One region of the Desulfofundulus sp. TPOSR genome, then DNA from elsewhere that is predicted to be linked to it. Evidence: riboswitches for the same ligand, from Rfam matches in the RefSeq annotation. Region 1 holds a riboswitch; the other holds the start of a gene.
The links. A riboswitch is a leader RNA that binds a small molecule or an ion and turns the genes downstream of it on or off. The one in region 1 is predicted to bind thiamine pyrophosphate.
Positions count from the first base shown of each region.

Region 1 (4,211 bases):
AATTTGTCGTTGGTAATGCCCTGTATGTGGTCAACCGCACACCCATAATCCGCAATAACACCATTATAGGCGCCATTGGCGTGGCTCAAGAAATCACCGAACTGCAACATCTGGCCCAGGAACTGAAAGAAATCAAGGAAGTTAACGTCCTCCTGGAAAATATCTTTCACAGCACACATGAAGGCTACATTGCCACCGGTAATGACGGCCGGATTCTGATGATAAACGGGCCTATGGCGGAACTGCTGGGCGTTACCATCGAAACGGCTGTGGGCCGGCACATCCGTGAGGTTGCTCCCGATAAGCGATTGCACCAAATCCTCTGGAGCGGTAAATTGCAGTATGGGGAAGTAGTACGCATCCGGGGCAGGGAAACGGTGGTCATGCGGGTGCCCCTTTATAACCAGGGCAAGTTGGTGGGAGCAGTGAGTAAAGTAATGTTCCAGGACGTGGAACAGCTGCTGGCCCTGGCGGAAAAGATCAGCATCCAAAGGCGAAGTTCCTTCTGCCCTTCAGTAACACACAATGATAACCCCACCGCGCGTTACACCGTGGATAACCTGATTGGCGCCAGCAGGGATATGCTACGGCTCAAGGAAACCATCCGGCGGGTGGCCCAGGGACCCTCCACAGTGCTGATCCGGGGAGAAAGCGGCACAGGCAAAGAACTGGTGGCCCATGCCCTGCACACGGCCTCCCCCCGCCACCGGGGACCCTTCATCAAGGTTAATTGCGCTGCCGTGCCGGAAAACCTTTTAGAATCGGAGCTTTTCGGCTACCAGGAAGGCGCCTTTACCGGGGCGAGAAAAGGCGGGCAAATCGGCAAATTCGAACAGGCCGATGGGGGAACTATTTTTCTCGATGAAATTGGGGATATGCCCCTGCCCATGCAGGCCAAGATATTGCGAGTCCTGCAGGAAAAAGAAATTGAGCGCCTGGGAGACACCCGTCCCCGCGCCGTGGACGTACGGGTGGTGGCAGCTACCAACCGGGACCTGGAGGAATTAATCCGGCAGGGACATTTCCGGGAAGATCTTTATTACCGATTAAATGTAGTTTCCCTTTATATTCCACCCCTGCGGGAAAGACCCGATGACATCCCCCTGCTGGTCAACCATTTTATCAAGAAATTCAACCGGGAATTTGGTCTTCTTGTGCGGGGCGTTTCACCGGAAGTCTCGGAGATACTTTACACCTACGATTGGCCTGGCAACGTACGGGAACTGGAAAACGTAATGGAAAGAGCTTTTAACCTGGTGGAAGGAGATATCATTGAAGTTAAACATATGCCCCCCTACCTTCAGAAAGCGAGCCAGGGCAGGAAAAGAAACCTGCACAATCGCACGCTGGCCACATTACTGCAGGAGGTGGAAAAGGAAGCCCTTCTGGAAGCCCTGGCTGCTGCCGGTGGCAATAAAATGCAGGCGGCTAAAACCCTGGGTATTTCCAGAGCCTGGTTGTATAAGAAAATGAAACAGTACGACATCAGGGGATAAAAATTTTTACCCCATGAAAAGGAGGATAACCGGCCGGAAATATCGAAGTAGTAATTTCAAGCAGCTGTTTTTAAAATGTCTTAAGAAGGGAAGGGTTACTTTCAACCGGGACCACCCGACCTTTCACGCCTGACAAACCGGCAAAGTACAACGGGGAGCTCCTGTTAGGGGCTGAGAAAGGGCTAGTGAGCACCTGACCCGCTAAACCTGCTCGGGGTAATGCCCGCGAAGGGAAAAGCCGTGTGTGCTGTTGACTGTGGCGCATCCTTTTGTGGGTGCGCTGTTTTTATTTGCCACCGGGATGCCCACCGGTCAACCGCTACAAATAAATAAAAAGGAGTGGTATTACGAAATGCACCTGGAAGACGTGACTATTTCCAAGGCCATTATCACAAGGTATCAGGAGGAACTGCTGGAAGCGCTGGAATCAGACGTAGCCGTTGTGGGTGGAGGTCCGGCAGGACTGGTGGCCGCCTATTACCTGGCCCGGGCAAACAAAAAAGTAGTTCTCTTTGAACGCAAGCTCAGCATCGGTGGCGGCATGTGGGGCGGCGGTATGATGTTCAACCAGATTGTGGTCCAGGACGAAGCATTACCCCTTCTCAAAGAGTTTGGTATCTCCTACAGGTCATTTGAAGATGGATATTACACGGCCAGCTCCGTGGAAGCCGTTGCCGCCCTAACCCTTGGTGCGGTACGGGCCGGGGCGAGAATCTTCAACTTAATCTCCGTGGAAGACGTCATGGTGAGGGAGAACCGGATTACCGGGCTGGTCATCAACTGGACCCCTGTTGATTTGGGCCGCCTGCACGTGGACCCCCTGACGGTACAGTCCTCATACGTCATCGACTGCACCGGACATGATGCCCAGGTGGCCGGTATGGTGGTCAAAAAAATGGGGGCGGTCTTAAGAACCAGAACCGGCAACCTGGAAGGAGAAAAGCCCATGTGGGCCGCGCGGGGTGAAACGGCCACCGTGGCCAATACCCGTGAAATTTATCCCGGGCTCCTCGTGGCCGGTATGGCAGCAAACGCGGTTTGCGGCGGCCACCGCATGGGACCGGTTTTCGGCGGGATGCTCCTGTCAGGCCGGCGGGCAGCCCGGCTTATTCTTGGGGAAGAATAAAACTTGACATTAAGGGAAAAAAGCCGTATATTTAAACTATAAAAGTAGCTGTTATCAGATAAGGGTGAGGTTGTTAGTGGTGAAGCCTAAACGGATGACCAGACAAAAAAAATTAATCCTGGAAATCCTGCGCAGCACCGACACTCACCCCACGGCGGACTGGATTTACGAGCAGGCCCGCAAACAAATTCCGGACATCAGCCTGGGCACGGTGTACCGCAATTTAAACAACCTTAAACAGGCCCGGGAAATCATGGAACTCAACTACGGCAGCACGTTCAGCCGCTATGATGGTAATCCCCATAATCACTATCATTTTGTTTGCGATGGCTGTGGCCGGGTATTTGATCTGGATTTACCCCTGCTGAACAATCTGGAAAGAGAAGTAGAAAGCCGTACGGGCATGCAGGTAACCCGGCACCGGCTGGAATTTTACGGCTACTGCCCTGATTGCCGGCAAAAGCAACCGGGCGAAGCAGAGCAGTAAACTTCCATAGAGGTTTAAAAAGGGGGGCTTAGAGCCACCCCTTTTTATTGTGCGCCCGGAAGCAGGATTTTGCCTCAGTTAAACGAATGAGGATCATGGGAAAAAAACCAGGTTTCCAGGAGTGTTTGGAAGACCATGTTCATACACCTGCATGTACATACCGAATACAGCCTGCTGGACGGCGCCGCCCGGATCAAAGAAGTGGTGGCCCGCGCCAGTGAACTGGGCATGGACTCCCTGGCCATCACCGACCATGGCGTTATGTTTGGAGTGGTGGACTTTTACAAGGCCTGCCAGAAACACGGAGTCAAGCCCATCCTTGGTTGCGAGGTTTACGTGGCTCCCCGCACCATGAAAGACCGCACACCCAAGGTGGATGACCATCTCTACCACCTGGTATTGCTGGCCGAAAACCAGACCGGGTACCGCAACCTCCTGCAGCTGGTGTCTTTGGCCTTCACCGAAGGTTTTTACTACAAACCCCGGGTGGACAAAGACACCCTGGCCCGCTACAGCGAAGGGTTAATTGCCTTAAGCGGCTGCATTGCCGGTGAGGTGGCCGACCGCCTCCTGGCCGGGGAGAAGGAAAAAGCCGTGGAAGCCGCCGCCCTCTACCAGGATATTTTCGGACGGGGGAATTTCTTTTTAGAATTACAGGACCACGGCCTTCCGGAACAGCGCAAAGTCAACCGGGAGCTTTTGCGCCTGCACCGGGAAATGAATATACCCCTGGTGGTAACCAACGACGTCCATTACGTAATGAAAGAACATGCTGAAATGCAGGACATCCTGCTCTGTATTCAGACGGGCAAAAGTGTGGACGATCCTTCCCGGATGAAGTTCGATTCCCAGGAACTATACCTGAAAAGCGAGGAAGAAATGGCCCGTCTCTTTGGAGAACTGAAAGAGGCCATGGAAAATACCCGTCTCATTGCCGAACGCTGTAATGTAGAACTAAGTTTCGGCCAGATCCACCTTCCCCATTACGAGGTACCCCCGGGTCATACGGTGGATAGCTACCTGGAGCAGCTGTGCCTGGAAGGGGTGCGCCGCCGTTACGGGGAGATCACCGAGCCCGTACGGCAGCGGCTGGAATATGAAC
Region 1 is NZ_JAAOEF010000003.1:865,722-869,932, forward strand. It holds gene G7K71_RS15280 (sigma-54-dependent Fis family transcriptional regulator) at 1-1,496, shown strand, start outside; TPP riboswitch at 1,638-1,748, shown strand; gene G7K71_RS15285 (sulfide-dependent adenosine diphosphate thiazole synthase) at 1,741-2,622, shown strand; gene G7K71_RS15290 (transcriptional repressor) at 2,702-3,109, shown strand; gene G7K71_RS15295 (DNA polymerase III subunit alpha) at 3,245-4,211, shown strand, end outside.

Region 2 (4,211 bases), on a different contig from region 1:
CCCAGGACGTAAAAAGGAGCCCCGTTGCACAACGTCTTTTGCACCTGTACATTGGCGGCCACCTGGTCCAGGGGAACATGCCCCGGCCCTTCCACCATGGCCTGCACACCCGCCGCCCGTGCCCGGTCCACCAGTTCGCCCAGTACAATTAACTCCTGGATCTGGGCCCGGTCGGTGGCATCGGCCAGGCATCCCGGCCGCAGGCCGTCCCCCAGGCTCAAGGTGACATCGTAACGCAGGCATATTTCCAGCAAGCGGTCAAACTGTTCGTAAAGGGGGTTCTCCCGTTCGTTGTGTAGCATCCACCCGGCCAGAAAGGAGCCTCCCCGGCTGACAATATCGGTAACGCGCCCCTGCCTTTGCAGGCGCCCAATGGTCTCCAGGGTGATCCCGCAGTGCACGGTAATGAAGTCCACCCCATCGGCAGCCTGCTTTTCAATGACGGCAAAAAGGTCGTCGGCCGTCATCTTCACAATACCACCCCGTTTTTCCCGGGCTTCCACAGCCGCCTGGTAAATGGGCACGGTACCCACCGGTACGGAACTCCTGGCAAGAATCGCCCGGCGGCAGCCGTCCAGGTCGCCTCCGGTGGACAGGTCCATCACCGCATCGGCTCCAGCCTTTAAAGCAGCTTCCAGTTTGGTTAATTCGTCCTCAATGCCGGGAAAGGCGGTGGATGTGCCCAGGTTGGCATTGATTTTCGTCCGCAACCCCTCTCCAATGCCGCAGGGATCAAGACTGACGTGGTTTTTATTGGCCGGAATAACCACCGTTCCGGCAGCTACCTTCTTTAAAATTTCCTCCACCGGCACTTTTTCTCTCTCAGACACCCGGCGCATGGCCGCCGTTATTTCCCCTGCCCGGGCTGCTAAAAGTTGAGTCATGGCAAATACCTCCTTGCATTATCGATCCGGGAACGCAGTTCGCGGGCAGCGCCGGATACATCTTCTGCCGCCACCACTGCCGTGATCACCGCCACCCCGTCAGCCCCGGCGGCAATCACCTCTTCTACATTATGTGCCTTGATGCCCCCGATGGCCACTTTGGGTATGCTTACCACCGACGCCACCTGGCGCACCAGGTCCACACCCACCGGAGCCTGCACATCATCCTTGGTGCGGGTTTCATAGACGGGACCTACGCCGATATAGTCCGCTCCCTGCCGCTGGGCCTCCAGAGCCTGTTCCACACTGTGGGTGGAGATGCCGATAATTTTGCCGGGGCCGAGAATGCGCCGGGCCATGCCGATGGGCAGATCATCCTGGCCCAAATGTACACCGTCGGCCCCCACCGCCAGGGCTACATCCACCCGGTCGTTGACAATAAAGGTTACTCCTTTCTCCCGGGTCAGGCGGCGCAGCTGGTATCCGGCGTCAATTAGCTGGCGGGCGGTAAAATCTTTTTCCCGCAGCTGTAAAACTGTTGCCCCGCCCTCAATAGCCGCCCGGGCCACTTCTACCACCGGCCGGCCCCGGCTAAACTTATCACCCGTAATCACGTAGAGGCTGTAATCAACTTTGCGGGCCCCCGGTTTACAATAGGGAGCTTCACTCACGTCCAACTGCACCAGGCGGCTCACCATTTCCTTTTCCACCAAATAAGCTGCATAGCGGATCTCCTTGAAGGGAGCGGTTAACGGCAAAAGGCGGGCATACTCCTCCAGCACCCGGGTAGCTTCCTGCACCCGCTTAAAGTTGGCCATCACCAGCTGTATAAGATTGGTCTTTTCCTCTCCCGTGGCCGGGGGAGCGGGGGCGGCCACGTCACCCTCCACATCCCGGGCCTGCACCAGAACCGCCCCCCGTCCGGGAAAACTTTCCTGCAATATACCCAGGCGGTGCCGCATATCCCTTATGCGTATGGTCATCCCGGCATCGTCAAGAACAAAACGGGCTACTTCTTCCACCACCCGCAACCCTTCCCGGGCGCGGTTAAAATTGGCATCCAGGACCCGGTAAAGATCTCCCATGGAACCACCCCCATAAAAAATACCCATCCACCTGATAAGGAGATGGGTATAGTACGCTACCGGTCACCCATTTCCCTACGCTGGTATGATCCAGATCAGGTTCAAAGGGTAAAGCGAGAAACGCTTTTCTCAGCCCGGCACCTCCCACGAACACGAGAAAACCCTGGCCCCTCATGCTAGCTTAAAATTAGCTGAGATTTGCCGGTACCGGGCACCCCCATGGGTATAAAACCTTTTCACTTGTATATTGTATAATTGTTCGTCAACAAAAAAATTTTTCCTGCTTTAAATTTTAAATTACGTAACTTTCGCTCCAAAAATAGTTCTGTTTTTGATTCCAGGTCAAATCCTGGATCAATGCCTTAACCTTTTCAATATCAAAGGGTTTGGCCATGCAGCAAAGAGCCCCGTTTTTCAGTGCCTGCTCTTTGGTCTGTTCGGAAATATAGGCGGTCATGATGATAACAATGGTGTCCGGGGCAATCCTTCTAATGCGCCGCAGGGCCTCCAGGCCGTCCATTAAAGGCATCCTTACATCCATAAAAATAACATCCGGGTGAATCTGGCGCACCTTCTCAATGGCCACCAGTCCGTTCTCCGCGGTATGTACCCGGTGACCAAATTCCCTGATAAGTATGTCCAATAAGTAACGCACCCCGGGTTGGTCATCAACTATTAGAACATCAAGAGTCTCTTTTCTCACGCACTGCACCTCCGACATAATATGACATGAATTTACATTGAAGTTTAATCCTTCCGTTTCTGAATTTTACATGTTCGACACAGAGTCATTTAATCCTGCCATGTTACCCTAAATTCTTAATAAAACAATGATTTCACTCATATGGATATATTTTTAAATAATTCAAACAATATTCCTTTAAAAAATCACTACCTGGTTTTATTGTTTCCATGATATTACTCATTCCCATTTCATTAATGATAACATTTTTGTTTTTAATATTATTTTATCTGGGCAGAACATTACCGAATTAACTACGTTAGATCCTTGTAAACCAGGCGTCCATCAATATAGGTTTTAATTACCCGGGTGCGGGGATCAAAGGGATGGCCGTTTAGCACGACTACATCGGCATCCTTACCCGGCTCCAGGCTGCCCAACCGGTTTTCCAGGCCCAGTATCCTGGCCGCATCCAGGGTAATGGCCCGCAGGGCCCTTTCCTCCGGCAGCCCGCCCCGGACGGCCAGGGCGGCGGATAGGGCCAGATACTGAATGGGCACCACCGGGTGGTCGGTCATGATGGCAAAAGTGACACCAGCCCCGGCCAGGGCCCGGGGAGTCTGCAGGGAAATCCCTTTCAGCTCTACCTTGGCCCGGTTGGTAATCATCGGCCCCACCACGGCCATCACCCCATGGGCCGCCAGCTCCTGCGCCACCAGGTAGCCTTCGGTGCAATGCTCCACTACCAGCAAAAGATTGAATTCCCGGGCAATGCGCAGGGCGGTCATAATGTCATCGGCCCGGTGGGCATGCACCCTTAATGGAATTTCCCGCCGCAGCACCCGTACCAGCGACTCCATTTTTAGATCCCGGTCGGGACGTTCACCCCGCCCGGCCGCCGCCGCTTCCAGCTTGCGCTGGTAATCCTGGGCTTTAGCCAGCGCCTCCCTTAAGAGGGCCGCCGAAGCCATACGGGTGGCGGGCATTTTTTTCTCGCGCCCGTAAGTGCGCTTGGGATTCTCACCAAGGGCAGCCTTTAAGCCCACCGGGGACCGGAGCACCATCCGGTCGACCACCTGGCCGGCGGTTTTGAGGGCCACCATCTCCCCACCGATGATATTGGCGCTGCCGGGACCGGTGGCCACGGTGGTCACTCCCCCGGCCCGGGCATCTTCAAAGCCCAAATCTGCAGGGTAGACGGCATCGATGGCCCGCAGGTGAGGGGTAACCGGATCGGTATATTCATTGGTATCATCCCCCTCCTCCCGGTAAATCTCCTCGGCCACGCCCACATGGCAGTGGGCATCTATAAACCCGGGCATTACCACACAGCCGGTGGCATCGTCCACCTCAACACCTGCTGGAACCTCGTTTAAAGGGCCTACGGCGACAATTTTGCCCCGCTCTACAAGCACCATGCCCGGTTCATATACTTGTCCGGTCATGGTAATCACTTTTCCACCGGTTATGGCCAGCATACTTGCTCATCTCCCCTTTTGCCTTTTTTGTACTCCCGGCCGGCGTCCACCAGGGCCGCAAAGATACCTAAAAAGCGCCCGT
Region 2 is NZ_JAAOEF010000001.1:776,022-780,232, forward strand. It holds gene thiC (phosphomethylpyrimidine synthase ThiC) at 1-884, opposite strand, end outside; gene G7K71_RS03920 (thiamine phosphate synthase) at 881-1,969, opposite strand; TPP riboswitch at 2,024-2,198, opposite strand; gene G7K71_RS03925 (response regulator) at 2,262-2,672, opposite strand; gene G7K71_RS03930 (amidohydrolase) at 2,966-4,129, opposite strand; gene G7K71_RS03935 (gamma-glutamyl-gamma-aminobutyrate hydrolase family protein) at 4,117-4,211, opposite strand, start outside.
Region 2: it holds a riboswitch for thiamine pyrophosphate, as region 1 does, so the genes downstream of both, G7K71_RS03920 (thiamine phosphate synthase) here and G7K71_RS15285 (sulfide-dependent adenosine diphosphate thiazole synthase) in region 1, are expected to answer to the same signal.